2 regions of the Leeuwenhoekiella sp. W20_SRS_FM14 genome follow, and region 1 is predicted to be linked to the other one. Evidence: riboswitches for the same ligand, from Rfam matches in the RefSeq annotation. Region 1 holds a riboswitch; the other holds the start of a gene.
The links. A riboswitch is a leader RNA that binds a small molecule or an ion and turns the genes downstream of it on or off. The one in region 1 is predicted to bind thiamine pyrophosphate.
Positions count from the first base shown of each region.

Region 2: another riboswitch for thiamine pyrophosphate. It lies ahead of thiM (hydroxyethylthiazole kinase); the one in region 1 lies ahead of thiS (sulfur carrier protein ThiS).

Region 1 is NZ_JBGQOK010000004.1:287,857-297,381, forward strand. Features, by position in the region: gene mfd (transcription-repair coupling factor) at 1-380, opposite strand, end outside; gene ACEN25_RS09555 (dihydrolipoyl dehydrogenase family protein) at 570-1,925, shown strand; gene ACEN25_RS09560 (tryptophan-rich sensory protein) at 1,915-2,712, opposite strand; gene pdeM (ligase-associated DNA damage response endonuclease PdeM) at 2,846-3,481, opposite strand; gene ACEN25_RS09570 (VOC family protein) at 3,585-3,989, opposite strand; TPP riboswitch at 4,163-4,260, shown strand; gene thiS (sulfur carrier protein ThiS) at 4,354-4,557, shown strand; gene thiC (phosphomethylpyrimidine synthase ThiC) at 4,601-6,457, shown strand; gene ACEN25_RS09585 (thiamine phosphate synthase) at 6,468-7,067, shown strand; gene ACEN25_RS09590 (thiamine phosphate synthase) at 7,048-7,713, shown strand; gene ACEN25_RS09595 (thiazole synthase) at 7,723-8,493, shown strand; gene thiH (2-iminoacetate synthase ThiH) at 8,486-9,525, shown strand, end outside.
Region 2 is NZ_JBGQOK010000003.1:245,311-254,835, forward strand. Features, by position in the region: gene ACEN25_RS07220 (DUF4982 domain-containing protein) at 1-2,275, shown strand, start outside; gene ACEN25_RS07225 (Na(+)-translocating NADH-quinone reductase subunit F) at 2,330-2,782, shown strand; gene ACEN25_RS07230 (solute:sodium symporter family transporter) at 2,816-4,384, opposite strand; gene ACEN25_RS07235 (inositol oxygenase family protein) at 4,410-5,276, opposite strand; TPP riboswitch at 5,638-5,729, shown strand; gene thiM (hydroxyethylthiazole kinase) at 5,780-6,574, shown strand; gene thiE (thiamine phosphate synthase) at 6,575-7,234, shown strand; gene thiD (bifunctional hydroxymethylpyrimidine kinase/phosphomethylpyrimidine kinase) at 7,238-8,071, shown strand; gene tenA (thiaminase II) at 8,058-8,711, shown strand; gene ACEN25_RS07260 (hypothetical protein) at 9,198-9,525, shown strand, end outside.

The sequences.
Region 1 (9,525 bases):
TAGGTGACAATTATTGCAGGTTTTTTACGACTGTTGATGCGGTTTAAAACTTCGGCTCTAAGTAACACATTCGCATTATCGGTCTCTTCTATTTGATACGGTCTGCGGTAGCTGCCGGGATAGAAAAGTACATTGCTTTCTTTTACTAATTGCTCTAAATCATTGAGCACATAAGCCGCTTCTTCCTTGTCATTGAGAATAATAAGAAAGGGTTTATCTGCAGTTTTAAAACTTTCTGCAATTAAAATGGAAAGCGACGAACCTATAAGGCCGTTCAATGTAATTCGTGATGAATTTTCTTCGCTACTAGAAATAGCGTCTTGCAGTTTTTGCATTTGCAAAGACTGTAAAAAAGGCTGCGTGATCTTGGTTTTACCCATAAGCCGACAAAGATAGTATCTTCTTGTTTTTTATCATTAATCCGTAGGCGTATTTAATATTATTGTAACATAGCTTAAATCTATTTATTAATTTAAAACAGTGCTTTGGCAAAAGCCTAACAGGTATTTACAATTTCAATAACAAGATAGCCTTGCGGCAAACAGTATCTTTATAAAAAACTAGATTTTATGGCAATTGAACACTTTGATGTATTTGTAATTGGGACCGGTAACGCAGGAAAGCATGTAGCTTATGATGCTGTTGAAGCCGGATTAAAAGTTGCCATTGCAGATAATAGAGAGTTTGGCGGTACGTGTGCAAACAGAGGATGTGATCCTAAAAAAGTTTTAGTAGGAATAACCGAAGTTTTAGAGCGTAGTCGTGACTTAAGCGGTAAAGGAATCGATGATTTGCCTAAAGTGAACTGGGGAGATTTAATGAAATTTAAAGAGACTTTCACCAGTGCAGTACCTTTTACTACAGAGCGAAAACTGAAAGATGCAGGAATCAAATTATACCATCAGTCACCAAAATTTATTGATGCGCAAACCCTTTCTGTGGAAGGTAAAACGGTGACGGCAGATAAAATTGTAATTGCGACGGGAAACATACCACTTGAGTTAAAAATACCGGGAAGAGAATATGCGCACATAAGCGATGACTTTTTAGAGCTCAAAGAATTACCCGAAAGCATGATTTTTATAGGTGCAGGATACATTGGGATGGAGTTCGCCCATATTGCTGCACGTTGCGGGGTAGATGTAACTATTGTAGATGTGAATGACGGTATTCTTTCTAATTTTGATAGCCAGCTGGCTAAATATCTTCAGGAGAATTCTGAGCAAATAGGAATTAAGTTTGTTTTTAATGCACGAGCCACCGCTATAGAAAAACTTCGAAAGAACTATAGGGTTACTTTAGATCAGGGAGAAGAGTCTATTGAATTGAAAGCTGAAATGGTCTTTAATACTGCAGGTCGTGTGCCGGCAATAGCAGATTTAGAGCTTGAAAATGGAAACGTAGCGTTCAGTAAAAAGGGGATTGAGGTCAATGAGTATTTGCAAAGCACAACAAATGTAAATGTTTATGCTTGTGGAGATGTATCAGACACGAGCACATTAGCACTAACCCCTATAGCGCATCAGGAAGCACGAGTTGTAGCTAAGAATATAGTTAAAGGAGAAAATTATTTGAAGCTAGATGTGCCACCTACGCCTTCTGTTGTATTTACCCAGCCACAACTGGCAACTGTAGGTTTTAATGAAAAAGAAGCCAGAGAGCAGGGTTATGATATTGTAGTACGGGAAGAAAATGTGCCTACATGGTATAACTCAAAACGAATGAATCAAAATTGCTATGCCTTTAAAACAATCGTTGATAAAGAAACAGGTTATATTTTAGGAGCACATCTATTAAGTTGGGATGCCGCAGAAACTATAAATATGTTTGTTATGGCAATGTGCGGCAAACTAGATGTAAACACCTTAAAAGAGATGGTTTTTACTTATCCCAGCTGGTCTAACGATATTAAATCTATGATTTAAACCGCTCTTTAAGTTTATTAATAGGGTTTGTTTCCCGATTGCGATAGCCGTGCAATCCTGAAGAAATTACGAGTAATAAAGTTCCTAATAATGCAAAATAGGCAACACTTTCCAGGTTGTCTTTATGTCTTATGAATATGGCAAAAAGCGCCCATGCGCCTACCATTGCAAATTCGCGCATATTGCGCAGGTTAATCATAAGCAGATTTATAAACACAGCAATAGTAATTAACGTCATCGTAGCAATAATCTGGGTTAACTGGCTGCCGGCTAGATCTAATTTTACTAAAAATGCTGAAATGTTTGCAATGACTGCAACCGCTACCCAACCGCTGTAAATACAAATAGGCCACCATACAAATGCTATAATTTCTATAGGAGCATCCCAGCGTTCCATATATGTTTTTAAAACAATTTTAAGCAGACAAAAAAGCATCCCAATTATTATAAATACGGAAAGCCAGACGTAATCATACGTAAAAGCAACCACCCATAATGCGTTAAGTACATTTACACTCGTAAACCAGAAACCTGCTTGCTCGATATGCGGAGTATCTTTTTTACTGAAAAAGGCGCGTCTAATGCCAAATACTGCATACGCCAATAAACCCAGAAAAATAACACCCCAGATTGAAAAAGCATAACCCGCAGGCGTAAACAGATTGTCATAACGATTACTTACTTCGCCAATAGTAGTATTATTCCAGCGTTGTGCTTGTGATAAGCCATTAACGGTAATAACCAGAAGTACCGAAAGCAAATTGAGTATAGCGAGTTTCTTTTTCATAGATTTCGATTTGTATAAAAAATCAAATTAGTATTCTGAGTCTGTCAAAATATTTAGGTATTTAAACTATCCAGCATTGATAATAATTTGAAAGACTTAAAATAGTATCATTTCATTGCGTTAGAGCAGCTTTCTATTGAACCTGTATTACCTCTTTTTTTGTTACGGCAAAAACAGCATCTCCAGGTTTTGGTTCCAGATAATAGTTTCCGGTAAATGTACCGAAAGCCGGTAAGATCAATTGATTTTCAGTCTTAAAGAAACATGAAAGTTTTAAAACCTGACGGCCTATTCCGCCCAGACGAATTCCCGGATGTATATGTCCGCAAAAATTGAAAAAGCCTTCAGTTTCCTCCGGGTGATGCGTAAGTAAAAACGTCCCGGTTTTAATTTCAGAATATATGGGAACTCCCAGTTTTTCATATTTCAGCGGAGCAATAATATCATGATTTCCTGCTACAAGAATGATATTTTCTTCTCGGGAGGCAACCCAGTCTTCAAATAAATTCCATTCGGTGTTTAAACTGCTGTGAAACAAATCGCCCAGAAAGCAAATGCCTTTAGGTTTAAAAGAATCTGCAATGCGTGAAAGTTGTATAAAATTTTCGGCTACAGCCTTGTAAGGCACAGCGCTTCCGTGTTTTCTAAAATGGGAAACTTTTCCCAGATGTACATCTGCAATAAGAAGCGTCTCCTGTTCTACCCAATAAATACCACCTGCAGGATGTAAAACAAAGGTATTATCGAGTATGGTAATAGTTTGATTCATAGCGCTGCAAATTTCAGTCTTTTTAGCCACTTCTTAAACGCAGACGCATAAAAAATGCCGAAGCAGTACTTCGGCATTTTAAAAATTTATAATAATGATATTGTTACATATCGTAATTAAGCATCCAGTTTACACCATATTTATCGCGTACACGAGCGTAATAGGCATTCCAGCTGGTTTCTTGTGGTTTTGCAAGACTTTGGCCTTCTGCAGATAACTTATTAAATAATTCGCTTACTTCATCTTTACTCTCAAGATCAACGCCCAGTTGCACTTGATTGCCGTGCTGTAAGGGTGTATCTGGAGAAGCATCATATGCCATTAAATGAATTCCTTTTCCTTTAAGCTCTGCATGCTGTAGTTTATCTCTATAACTTCCCGGAATATCAATGTCTTTCCCTTCGTAAGTTTCTTTGTTAATGATATCTCCACCAAAACAGTCTTTATAAAAATTTAAAGCTTCTTGACACTCACCTCTAAAGGTTAAATATGGTTTTACTGTTTTCATAATTTTTGATTTTTTAGTTATTCTAAAATTACAAAGCGAGGCGTGTATTTATGGGCTCTTTCGTGTTATTTTGTTCTTAATCAAAGGCTAAATAATGTTAAGTAGGAGAATGCCTTTTTAAAATTTTCAAATCATAAGTGCAGTAGGTCTCCAATTTATGTATAGCTTTACGTTGTAAACTTTAGGGGCGCTGATAGCAATATCGGCTGAGATAGTACCCTTTGAACCTGATCTGGTTAGTACCAGCGAAGGGAAAAGTGAAAACTTTCCACAATAGATAGGATCTTTTATAAAGATTCCATTCAAACGGGTTGTTGCTTTTTGGCGTATGCCACCTTCAGTTTACAGTTTAAAACTATTTTAAATGATCATTGTAAACGTCAACAATCAATCACATTCTTTCGCTAAAGAGCTTTCGCTTTCAGAACTTTTAAACCATCTCAACATTGTGCAAAAAGGTATCGCTGTGGCTGTTAATAACGCCATTGTTACCCAAACTGCATGGAATGAATTTATGCTGAAAGATGGTGCTCTGGTACTTATCGTTAAAGCCACGCAAGGCGGATAGTATTATTGATTTGTGACACGTATAATTCTTAAAACTACCCGTTATGAAGACCGAAAAAATCCCAAAGCAACAAACCATTAGCCGAGCACCTTTTCCTAATTCAGAAAAAGTGTACGTAAGCGGCAGCCTGTACCCAGACCTTAAAGTGCCTATGCGCCAGATTTCTCTGGCAGATACGGTAGATAAATTTAATGGTAAGGTTGAAAAAAACGCGCCGGTTTTGGTGTATGACACCAGCGGTCCATTTACCGATCCTAATATTGAGATTGATGTAAAAAAAGGACTTGATCCCGTACGTAAAAAATGGATTCTAGACCGAAAAGACACCGTACAATTATCAGGGCTTTCTTCTGCTTACGGTCGTAAACAGGAAGAAAACCCTGCGCTCGATCATTTGCGCTTTGTACGCAATGCAAATCCGTTAAAGGCTGAAGCAGGCAAAAACGTAACTCAGATGCATTACGCGCGTCAGGGAATCATTACTCCTGAAATGGAGTATATCGCAATTCGCGAAAATCAAAAACTTGCCGAAATACAACACATTACCTCACAGCATCCTGGCAACAGTTATGAAGCGAGTATTCCAAAAGTGATTACCCCAGAATTTGTGCGTGATGAGGTGGCTCGCGGAAGAGCAATAATCCCGGCAAACATCAATCACCCGGAAGCAGAGCCTATGATTATAGGGCGTAATTTTTTAGTAAAAATAAATGCCAATATCGGTAACTCTGCAGTAAGTTCCTCCATTGAAGAAGAGGTAGAAAAAGCGGTATGGGCGTGCCGCTGGGGAGCAGACACCATAATGGATCTTTCTACAGGTAAAAATATTCACGAAACTCGGGAATGGATTTTACGCAACGCTCCTGTGCCCATAGGTACAGTTCCTATTTATCAGGCTTTAGAAAAAGTAAATGGCAAAGCCGAAGATTTAACCTGGGAGATTTTTAGAGACACGCTTATCGAGCAGGCAGAGCAGGGAGTAGATTATTTTACGATTCACGCCGGTGTACGTCTTAAGTATGTACCACATACAGCAAAACGCCTTACCGGAATTGTTTCTCGGGGAGGTTCTATAATGGCAAAATGGTGTCTCTCGCATCATAAAGAAAGCTTCTTATATGAGCATTTTGAGGATATCTGTGAGATTATGAAAGCCTATGACGTGTCATTCTCTTTAGGAGATGGTTTGCGTCCCGGAAGTATCGCAGATGCTAATGATTATGCGCAGTTTGCCGAGTTAGAAACGTTAGGCGAACTCACAAAAATCGCCTGGAAACACGATGTGCAATGTATTATTGAAGGTCCCGGGCACATCCCAATGCATATGATAAAAGAAAATATGGATAAGCAGCTTGAGGTGTGTGGGGAAGCTCCGTTTTACACATTGGGTCCCTTAACTACAGATATTGCTCCGGGCTATGATCACATCACCAGTGGTATAGGTGCTGCAATGATAGGCTGGTACGGTTGTGCGATGTTGTGTTATGTGACGCCTAAAGAGCACCTGGGCTTACCTAACAAAGAAGATGTAAAAACCGGTGTAATAACTTATAAAATTGCGGCACATGCGGCAGATCTTGCAAAAGGGCATCCGGGAGCGCAACATAGAGACGATGCGATGAGTAAAGCTCGGTTTGAATTTAGATGGGAAGATCAATTTAATTTAGCGCTCGATCCTGATACGGCTCGTGAATTTCACGACGAGACTTTACCCTCAGAAAATGCCAAAGTAGCTCACTTTTGTTCTATGTGCGGACCTAATTTTTGCTCGATGAAAATTAGTCAGGATGTGCGCAATTACGCTAAAGAAAATGGTTTAGAGACCGAAGAAGCACTCGAGAAGGGGATGAAGGAAAAGTCTGAAGAGTTTAAAAAACACGGAAGCGAAGTATATCTGTAAATCCTTAAAGATGCTGGTTGTTATTACTGCCGAAACATTTTTTACTGCTGAAATAACCCAAATTAAACAACTTATTGATTTGGGTTTAAAAACAGTTCACATCCGCAAACCACAAAATTCTTGTGCTGAATTGAAAAGTTGGTTGCAGCAGTTTGAGCCTCATTATTTAGCGACCATGATGCTACATCAGCATCATAAACTAGCTGAGGAATTTTGCTGTAAGGGAATGCATTTTAAAGAAATGAAGCGCAATACAGAGTCAGAAGCTTTTAGATTTCAATTAGAAAAACTTAAAAAGAAAGGGTTTCAGGTGAGTACTTCTTTTCACGAGATAAACGAACTCAATAGTTATTCAGCACTTTTTGATTACTGTTTTTTAAGTCCGGTTTTTACTTCGATTTCTAAAACAGAATATGAAGGGAAAGGGTTTAAAGTACACAATATCCCACAACAAATAATCGCTTTGGGCGGAATTACTTCAGAAAAAATTTCAGAAGTACACCAACGGGGATTTAGCGGAATTGCTGTTTTGGGCGCGATCTGGCTTTCTGAAAATCCCGTAGAAACTTTTATTAAAATCAAAGATGAGTATGAACACATTTATAGATAAAACCCGTGTAAATATGGAAATTTCTCATTTGCACTATATCTCTCAGGGTGCAGATGGCAAAGCCCATTTAGAACATATAGATCGGGTTTTAAAGGCAGGTTGCAATTGGGTTCAGCTGCGAATGAAAAATACAGCTTATGAAAAAGTTCTTGAGACTGCGCATAAAGCGAAAAAATTATGCGATGAATTCAATGCAAAACTCATTATAAATGATACTATGAGTATCGTTCAGGAGGTAGATGCAACCGGTGTTCATTTAGGGCAACAGGATATGTCAACCGCAGAAGCGCGAAAGATTTTAGGCGAGTCTAAAATAATTGGTGGTACTGCAAATACACTAGAGCAATGCTTAGATCACCTAAAAAATGGGGTTGACTATATAGGTTTAGGGCCGTTACGATTTACTTCAACTAAAAAAAAGCTGAGTCCGGTTTTAGGAATAGAAGGGTATTCAAGCGTGCTTCAGAAGTATTTAAAAAATCAAAATACAGTACCTATTATCGCTATTGGTGGCATTACCACAGAAGATTTTGAGGCATTAAAAAGCTGCGGAATACACGGTGTTGCGGTTTCAGGATTACTTACTCAATCACAGAACCTTGAAGAGCCTATTGAGCAGGTATTCAGCATTTGGCAAAACGTTTAAAAAATACATATGGAAAAATTAAGAATAGCAGATAAAACCTTCAGTTCAAGACTGTTTACAGGAACCGGAAAATTCAGCAGTTCGCAATTGATGCGCGATGCGATTTTAGCTTCAGAAAGTGAGCTGGTGACCGTTGCTTTAAAACGCGTAGAAGCAGGAAATACTGAGGATGATATGATAAGCAATCTTGCTCATGAAACCCTGCATCTCCTTCCCAATACCTCTGGAGTACGCACCGCAAAAGAAGCGGTTTTTGCAGCACAGATGGCTCGCGAAGCTTTACAAACTAACTGGGTTAAAGTGGAGATTCATCCAGATCCTAAATACTTATTACCCGATGCTATCGAAACTTTAAAAGCATGTGAAGAGCTGGTAAAATTAGGATTTGTGGTGATGCCCTACATACAGGCAGATCCGGTGTTGTGCAAGCGTCTTGAAGAAGTAGGTGCACAATGTGTGATGCCGCTGGGTTCGCCTATAGGCAGTAACAACGGACTTAAAACACGGAATTTTTTAGAAATCATTATAGCGCAAAGCAATGTGCCGGTTATCATAGATGCGGGGATTGGCAGACCGTCTCACGCGGCAGATGCTATGGAGCTGGGTGCCGATGCCGTTTTAGTAAATACAGCAATTGCTGTTTCTCCAGATCCTGTGAGGATAGCAAGAGCGTTTAAAATGGCTGTTGAAGCCGGTAGAATGGCATTTACAGCACGATTTGCACCGCAAGCTACACACGCACAGGCAAGCAGCCCACTAACTCAATTTCTGTATGACTAATTTTAAAGAGCACATAAACGCACATTCCTGGGATGCCGTTTTAGAATCTATTTTTTCTAAAACAGAACGCGATGTTCATTTAGCATTAGCTAATACTAAACCCACTCTCGAAGACTTTAAAGCTTTGATTTCGCCTGCGGCAAAACCTTTTTTAGAGCAAATGGCGGCAAAAAGCAAGGCGATTACGCAGAAACGGTTTGGCAATACCATGCAAATGTATGCGCCTTTGTATTTGAGTAATGAGTGTCAGAATATTTGTACCTATTGCGGCTTTAGTCTTACAAACAAAATTCCCAGAAAAACGCTGACTGATACAGAAATTCTTAAGGAAGCTCAGTTTCTAAAAGATAAAGGTTTTCAGCATATTTTGCTGGTTACCGGTGAAGCGAATCAGACGGTAGGCGTGGGGTATATTGCTAATGCGATACGCTTATTGAAACCGCATTTTGCAAACATTTCTATAGAAATACAGCCGTTAGATCAGGATGAGTACGTGCTTTTAATTAAAGAAGGTTTGTATGCCACACTAGTGTATCAAGAAACTTATCACGAGGCAACCTATAAAATACACCATCCAAAAGGGAAAAAATCAAACTTCGATTACCGGTTAGAAACACCAGATAGGTTAGGAAAAGCCGGAATTCATAAAATAGGAATCGGCGCTTTATTCGGGCTTGAAGATTGGCGAGCAGATAGTTTTTTTACAGCCTTACATCTCAAATATTTACAAAAAACCTATTGGAAAACGAAGTATTCTATTTCGTTCCCCAGATTGCGTCCTTTTAGTGGCGGTCTCGAACCTAAAGTAGCAATGACAGATCCAGATTTGCTGCAATTAATTTGTGCCTACCGCATTCTTGATGAAGATGTAGAACTGTCTATATCTACGCGCGAACAGGAAAAGTTTAGAGATCATATTGTGCATTTAGGAATCACTTCGATGAGTGCGGAGTCAAAAACAAATCCCGGAGGTTATGTGGTAGAACCGCAGTCTTTGGAGCAGTTTGAAATTTCAGATGAGCGCAGTACCGA
Region 2 (9,525 bases), on a different contig from region 1:
AGAGGTAACAGTACCTCACGACTGGGCTATTTATGGCCCGTTTGACAAGGAGATCGATAAACAAACCGTTGCCATAACTCAAAATGGTGAACAAACCGCCACCGAAAAAACAGGACGTACCGGCTCTTTACCTTTTACAGGAACCGGCTGGTATCGTACAAATTTTGAAGTGCCAGAATATTCAGAAGATAAAAAAGTGCTTTTATTATTTGAAGGAGCAATGAGCGAACCACAGGTTTACCTCAACGGAAAAAAAATTGGTGAATGGGCTTATGGATATTCTTATTTCTATTTTGATATCACGGCATTTTTAAAAAATGGTAAAAACACACTTGCCGTAGAATTAAGTAATAAAGAATTCTCCTCACGCTGGTATCCCGGTGCTGGTTTGTATCGTAACGTAAGCCTTATAGTTAAAGACAAACAAAGTATAGATCAATGGGGAACCTTTATCACTACTCCTATTGCTACGCAAGAAGAAGCAAAAATTAATATTAAAACTATGGTTAGCGGAAATAATTTAAAACTGATCACCACAGTTTTTGATAAAGCCGGTAATCAAATTACTCAAGATTCTACAGCAGTAGCGTATAACAATCAGTTTGATCAAAATCTAAAGGTTGAAAAACCCAATTTATGGAGTCCTGAAAATCCGTATTTGTACACAGCAGTTTCAAGACTTTATTCGGGTAACGAATTAAAAGATGAAGTGACGACAAAATTTGGTATTCGTTCTATCTCCTATTCTGCAGAAACCGGCTTTCAACTTAATGGAGAAACCCGCAAATTTAAGGGAGTTTGTTTGCATCACGATTTAGGTCCGCTAGGCACCGCAGTAAATAAAGCTGCACTGCGCCGCCAAATGAAAATTTTAAAAGACTTAGGCTGTGACGCCATACGTAGTTCTCACAATATGCCTTCTTTTGAACAGTTAGAACTTGCCGACGAAATGGGTTTTATGTTTCTCGCAGAAAGTTTTGACGAGTGGAAAAAACCTAAAGTTGAAAATGGTTACAATCGTTTTTTTGATGAATATGCCGAAAAGGATGTGGTTAATTTAGTTCGTGCAACCCGAAATCATCCATCTATCGTTATGTGGAGTGCAGGTAATGAAGTGCCAGACCAGTACGGAAGCGCAGGTGTAAAACGAGCGCGATGGTTACAAGATCTTTTCCATAGAGAAGACCCTACACGCCCGGTAACTGTGGGTATGGATCAGGTTAAAAATACCATGGAGTCTGGGTTTGGTGCTATTCTCGATATTCCCGGACTTAATTACCGAGTGCATTTATATGAAGATGCTTATGATAAATTTCCTCAAGGTTTTATTTTAGGCTCAGAAACTGCCTCAACAGTAAGTTCGAGAGGCATCTATAAATTTCCGGTTGAAAAGGCAAGTATGAAACAATATCCGGATTTTCAGAGTTCGTCATATGATTTAGAATATTGCAGCTGGTCTAATCTCCCTGAAGATGATTTTATTTTACAAGATGATAAACCCTGGGTTATTGGAGAGTTTGTTTGGACGGGTTTTGACTATCTGGGAGAGCCTACTCCTTATGACAAGAGCTGGCCATCACGCAGTTCGTACTTTGGGATGATTGATTTAGCAGGAATTCCCAAAGATCGTTATTATCTATACCGCAGCCGCTGGAACACTCAGCAGGAAACACTACACCTACTTCCACACTGGAACTGGGAAGGCCGTGAGGGTGAGAAAACTCCGGTTTTTGTGTATACCAGTTACGACAGCGCAGAACTTTTTATAAATGGTAAAAGTCAGGGAATACAAACTAAAAATGATGCAACTCCACAAACTCGGTATCGATTAATGTGGAATGATGTGATTTATGAACCCGGTACCCTTAAAGTTGTGGCATTAGATGCTAAAGGAAACCCAGTTGCTGAAAAAGAAGTGAAAACTGCCGGTAAACCTTATGCATTAAAACTTAATGCAGATCGCACCACTTTAAATGCAGATGGTAAAGATTTATCATTTGTAACCGTTTCTGTAGTAGATAAAGTAGGGAACCCTTGCCCTACTGCCACAAATCAGTTAAAATTTAAAGTTACAGGAAATGGAAGTTATCGTGCTGCCTGTAATGGTGATGCGACTTCGCTTGAATTATTTCACGAGCCTACAATGCAATTATTTAGCGGTAAACTTGTAGTCTTAGTGCAAAGTGATACTAAACCCGGAACTATTAAACTTAAAGTCAGTGGGACTAATTTAAAAACGGCTATACTAGATTTAAATAGTGCATCAATAAATTAAGGCATCACCTATCTCCCTTTTTTGTAACTTTATAAAAAAGAAAAACGATAAGCTATGAAAACTTCATCTCGTCTGGAACAAGCTATTAGTAAGCTTTATACCGCTTTTCACAGTGGTAATCTCAACCCAGAATGTTGTAAAAGTTGTGCGGTAGGCAATATTCTCGATAATACAGATACCTGGAAACATCTAACGGAAGGACACGGTTCTTTACAACTTACTTACGTAGGCAAAGTGAATGAAGCCTTTGGTCGCAGATTAAATGGCTACTCACCTTTAGAATTATTGAATATTGAAGCTGCCTTTTTAAAAGGTTGTGGGTATACACTTCCGCTTTCGCGAAAGCAAAACAAAACTATCGACCGCAACTCAAAAGAAGTCATGTTTAATGGAATGTGTGAGGCAGTCGCTGTTTTATGCAAACTTGATAATGTTGCAAATGTGATGGACTTTTCAAAACTCTTTGACTTTGAAGAAGACAAGCCGGTTTATCAACTTGCCTTTTAAGTCAATCTTTATAATTGATTTATAAAAATTCTATTAGGATAGCCATATATATATTCCTACGGTAAGCGCTACCAGTATAGACCCTGCCACGTTTACATATTTCCAGGGTTCACTTGGGTTAGGATACAATTCCTGAACATAATTGCCTTTAAAGGTAACTTTAGACACCAGAAACATAATCAGGAAATTTAAAACAAACTCAATACCCCAAAGATGCACAAAGTGGATGTCTAATTTTAGAATAAACGTTGTTAAAATATAGAACGAAAAGCCAAAAAGTAGTCCCGCTTTTGCCCCTTTTGCATTTATTTGTTTGAAGAAAATACCAGCTATAATTACTGAAGAAATCGGGATAAAGAAAATACCATTGAGTTCTTGTAATAATAAATACAATCCATCGGGTGCGTATGCAACCATAGGAGCAACAGCAATAGCTAAAACTGCTAAAACTAATGAAGATAACTTACCAAAGCGCACCAGCTTTTTATCAGATACGGTTGGGTTAATAAGCTTCTTATAAATATCAAGACAAAATATGGTACTCGCAGAGTTGAGTACACTATTAAAGGTACTTAATACTGCTCCCAGAATTACCGCGGCAAAGAAGCCAAATAAGTAGGTAGGCAATACTTTTTTTACGAGCAATGGATAAATTAAATCTGGTGTTGCTTGAAATTCATCTTGAAAATAATAATACGCTATAAGTCCCGGCAATACGATAATTATGGGAACAAAAAGCTTCAAAACACCAGTATAAATAAGTCCTTTTTGCGCTTCAGCAAGATTCTTTGCGCCAAATGCACGCTGAATAATAGCTTGATTCATCCCCCAGAAATACACCTGATTAATCATTAAACCGGTAAATAAAGTTGAAAAAGGAAGGTTAGAATCTTCAGCACCTATGATGTCAAACTTTTCGGGAGCAAAATCATAAACGGTTTGCATTCCGCCAAAAATACTTCCGTCACCAATTTGATATAACGCAAATAGCGGAATCAAAATTCCTCCTGCCATAAGCCCTACTCCATTTAAAGTATCGGAATAGGCAACAGCTTTCAGTCCGCCAAAAATCGCATACAAAGAACCAATTACTCCTATCACCAGGACGGTATAGACAAGTGCTGTAGATCTAGAAATATCAAACATTTCAGAAAAACTAAAAACACTTTCGATATTTATCGCACCTGTATACAATACAATTGGCAACAGTGTTACCACAAAGGAGAGCATTAATAAAAATGCAACTACAGATCGCGTGGTACTGTCAAAACGTTTCTCGAGATATTCTGGAATTGTGGTGAGCCCCATTCGTATAAATCGGGGTATAAAAAATAAGGCTGCAATAACAAGCGCAATCGCCGAGGTAACTTCCCAGGCGATTACGATAATACCATTTTGATATGAACTCCCGTTCATACCTATAAGATGTTCTGTAGATATATTTGTAAGAATCATTGATCCCGCAATCACAGTTCCGGTAAGAGTTCTGCCGGCTAAAAAATAACCATTTGCGGTTGTAAACTGATCTTTACGAAGTTTCCATGTCGTATAAAAAATTACAAATAAGGTGAATCCAAAAAAACCTATATAGGTAGCTGTCATAATTTAAAAAGTCTTCTGTGCCCTATTAAAACTTTAAGGTTTCTGGTAAGTATTTTTTTACCAATTCTTCGTAATACGGTCTCAACTTTTTAGAATCTGGCGGCACCGGTGCTTTTGAATATAAATCGTAGGGATTAAATTTCTTAACCCACTCAAACATCTCGTGATCCTTTTGAGTCATTAAATGTGCATATGCATTTTCCCTATGTTGTGAGTAAAACGAGTGATACCGTATCATATACAAAGCAGGTTCGGGCAGATAGTCTTTAAGAATCTGATACAGATATTCATCGTGTCCCCAACTCATTTTAACCGTATCTAGACCACAATTTTCTTCATAAACACCTAGTTTAGTATTATACTTTTCATTGTAAGTATCAGGATTGTCTTTAAAAAACTCCGGATAAACTATTTTGTCTGAAAAAGCACACCCTACCGGGAAAGTATCTCCTACTACTGCCCATTGTGGCTCTCCAAAAAGACATAATACTTTGCCAACATCGTGTAAAAATCCGGTAAGCACAAACCAGTCTGGGTGACCGTCTGCACGTATAGCTTCAGATGTTTGTAATAAATGCTGTAATTGATCTAAATCAATATCAGGATCACTATCGTCTACAAGCGTATTTAGGAAGTCAATGGCTTCCCAAATAGACATTTCTCTACGATCAAATTTTAAAAATTCATTTTCCTTTTGAGTAACAAAGTCATACGTCTGGAATTTATGATTTACGCGGTAAAATTCTTTAACAGTATCTACCCGATCTGAATCTATATAGTTTCTAAATTCTTCCTCACTTTTCTCTGAAGGTTCCGGATCTGGATATCTGTTTAATAAGTCATCTTCCCAATCGTCTAGATTATGCATAGGGCCGTTTGCTGTAGCATCCATAATATATATTTTTTAATTAAACTTTTTTTGTTGGCACATAGTTAAAGAGTTGACTAAAACGTCTTGAAACCTCTATAAATTTACTAAAATCAACAATTCGCAATCGATTTCGGATTTATTTAATCTAAAAATTTAAAATCCTAAATATTAGGTAATCGATATGCTTTACAAGAATAGATTTAATCTTTATTACGCATATGGATAAACTATGCAGTTATATGTACAACCTCGCCATATCCATTGCAAAAACTGTAGTTTTATAAGAGATCACATAAATATTATTGAGCATCTAGAGAATACCAGAATATTAATAGTTTGGTATTTACTGCTTCGGTAATCTGTCTTAAAACTGTTATCTTTGAATTGGCTTTAGGGGTATTCTATCTAGAATTGAGACAGTCCCTTTGAACCTGTTTGGTTAACACCAGCGTAGGGAAAAGTATCAGAATTTCTACTCCAGAAAGAGCAGTATCCTCTAGCCGTAAATTTAAAAAACATACGCAATGAACGAGAACCTCTGGCAACATATTTTAACCGTAAGAAATCAATCACCTCTAGTACAAAACATCACAAATTATGTAGTGATGAATAACACTGCAAATGCACTTCTCGCCATTGGCGCATCTCCTATTATGGCGCACGCACACCATGAGATGGCTTCTATGCAAAAAATATGCAACGCACTTGTAATTAATATAGGCACCTTAGATGAGTACTGGGTAGAATCTATGCTCATTGCAGCAACCGAGGCAAATCACAATAATAAACCCTGGATTTTAGATCCGGTGGGCGCAGGTGCTACGCCATATCGCGATGAGGTTTTAAATAGACTTTTAGAACTTAAACCTGCTGCAATACGTGGCAATGCGTCAGAAATCCTGGCATTAGCAAAACACAATAAAACACAAACTAAAGGTGTTGATAGTACTGCGTCTAGTCTTGAAGCTATAGATGCTGCCAGATACTTAACTAAAGAATTTGGATGTCTTGTAGTAATCTCTGGCGAAACTGATGTTATTGTAAATGAAGGTCAAGAATTTAAATTAAATAACGGCAATGCATTAATGACAAAAATCACGGGTATGGGGTGCTCTGCAACCGCCATACTTGCTGCATTTATTGCCGTAATTACTAATAAAACTGAAGCTGCAGTTGCAGCAACTGCCCTAATTAGTATTGCAGGGGAACTCGCTGCAAGAAACAGCGCAGGTCCAGGAAGTTTACAAATGAATATTCTGGACAAATTGTATAACATCACAGAAACCGAATTTTTACAGCATATTAAACTCTCTAATTAAATGAATATAAATTCATTTCCGTACCGCTTATATTTAGTCATATCTGAGGAAGCATGTGCTGGCAAAGACTTTCTAAAATTAGCAGAAGAGGCTGTTAAAGGTGGTGTAGACCTTATACAACTACGCGAAAAAAACACTACACATAACTGTTTTTTAGACAAAGCTATTCGGTTAAAAGAAGTGCTTTCTAAATATGATGTTCCGTTAATAATTAATGACAATCTAAGCGTTGCTCAGGAAGCAAAAGCTTACGGAATACACGTAGGTAATAATGATATTAACCCTACAGCAATTAGAAAAGACTGGGAAACCTGTAATTTATTGGGCTACTCTATTGAGTATCTAGAACAGCTATATAACGAGCAAACCTATACATCAGATTATCTGGGAATAAGTCCGGTGTTTAAAACTCCCACAAAAACCGATACCGTCACTGCCTGGGGAATAGAAGGATTACAGCTAATTAGAAATGCTACCGAAAAACCTCTGGTTGCAATAGGCAGTATAAAAGCATCAAATACAAGAGAGATAATTGAAGCTGGTGCAGATTGTGTGGCTGTTGTTTCGGCAATATGTGGTGCAGATAATCCTCAAAAAGCAGCTTCTTTAATACGTAATGAAATTGAAAAAGCTTCAAAATATAAACACAACTTAAGCTAGCTCATGAAAAATTATACATATCCTTCTGTCTTGAGTATTGCAGGTTTTGACGGCAGTGGTGGCGCTGGATTACAAGCAGATCTAAAAACCATTTCTGCTCTGGGGTGTTATGCTACTACGGTATTAACAGCACTACCCGTTCAAAACACAACCGGAGTCAAGTCAATTTTCTCAATTCCTGTATCTGTAGTTGATGAGCAATTAGCTTCTATTTTTGATGATATATTACCTTCCGCAGTAAAAATAGGAATGGTACATACCCCGCAACTGGTGGAAACTATTGCAAGATACCTCAACCAGCATCCTAGTACACCTGTTGTTTTTGACCCCGTTATGGTAGCTACCAGTGGTCATAAATTGATTGAAGAAGCAACAAAAAAAAGTCTTGTCACTCATTTGTTTCCAGTCGCTTCAATCATTACACCTAATATGGATGAGGCTGCGTTGTTAGCCAAAATGGACGTAAAAAATCTCGACGACATGTATGTTGCTGGTCAAAAAATTTTACAACTAGGATGCAAATCGGTTTTATTAAAAGGTGGACATTTAAAAGAAAGCACCCTTACTTCGCTCTATTTCAAAGAAGACGGAAGCGTTTTAGAATATTCCTTTGAGCGTTATGAAACCCAAAATATGCACGGATCTGGTTGTACGCTTTCTTCGGCGATTGCTTCGTATATCGCACAAGGCGAAACCTTAGAGCGTGCAGTACAATTAGGACAGAACTATGTGCATAAAGCAATCTATCACGCAAAAGATGTGGTGATAGGTAACGGTAACGGACCATTAAATCACTTTTTTGATCCTCAAAAACTTATAAAAAATGAAATGGAGTAATATTAGCTGGGAACGAATTCGACCTATATACGACACGATAATTAAAATGCCATTCATCAATCAATTAGCAGATGGATCGCTACCTCTTGAGCAGTTTCAATTTTATATTCAGCAAGATTCAATTTATTTAGAAAATTTTGGGAGAGCACTGGCATTAATCGCAGCACGTTGTCACGACGTGCAGGATATTCTTGCTTATACTCGCTTTGCTGAAGGAGCTATTATTGTTGAAAATGCCTTACACGAATCCTTTTTTAATGATTTTAAAATCACCAAGTCACAGCAAATAAGTCCTGCCTGCCATCACTATATTCACTTTTTAAAAAGTACAGCCGCACTAGATCAGGTTGAAGTTGCAATGGCAGCGGTATTACCGTGCTTTTGGATTTATAAAGAAGTAGGTGATTTTATTTATGCTAATCAAACCTCAAAAAATAATCCTTATCAAAAATGGATTGATACTTATGCCGGCGAAGAATTTGGATTGCTTGTAGATCAAGCAATTGCCATATGCGATAGAGTAGCACAAAACTGTAGTCAAAGTCAACTTGAAAAAATGCACAATGCCTTTTACACGGGTTGTCAACTTGAATTTATGTTTTGGGATAGTGCTTCTAAACTGAATAGCTGGGAGGTCTAATTGTTAAAATTCAATCAAATAAAATAAATTTTGTCACGCAGGCATAAACCTATCGTCATTAAGATAAGTAAGTAAGATTGACAAAATGTTTTCTTTATATTTATTTGGATTAGCCGCCTTTAATATCGAAATCAATAAGCGTTAATTATATATTTCAAAATCCCTTAGATTATTCTAAGGGATTTTTTTTTGCTCATAGACGTAGTCAAATTAACCGAATCAAAAATTAATGAGATAGGTTTACATTTCTCAAACTACTACAAAACGAGTTTAAGTCTAAGCCGTGAACTTTTAGATTTTCAAATCTGCCAATTGGATAAAAGAAACTTTTCTAAATAGATATAAAGTATTCAAAATGTGTAAATCCCGCTTCTGGTTTTTAACAAATATTTAATAAACATTGCTAAAACCCTAACTATCAATACTCCGTACATATTGAGTATCCTAACGGATGTAACTCTTAATTAATCCAAAATACTCAATATTATGAAACACATTTTTACCAAAATTAGTATGCTTTCACTGGCTCTTTTGAGTCTAAGTAGTTGCGACAATGATGACTATTCTGAAGATCCTATTGCAATTGCAACTTGTGATGACGGGATAATGAATGGTACAGAAACAGGTATCGATTGTGGTGGCTCTTGTGCGCCTTGTGCTGTTCCTGTTACTCCGGGAAGACGTTCTGAGCTTTATGTTACAAACACAAACGCTTCAAATCCTTCAATTTTCAAATACAGTATTTCTGGAGATTCACTAGTAACTTTTACTACAAATTCTACAGTAACCGAAGGGATTTATTACAATGCTGCTT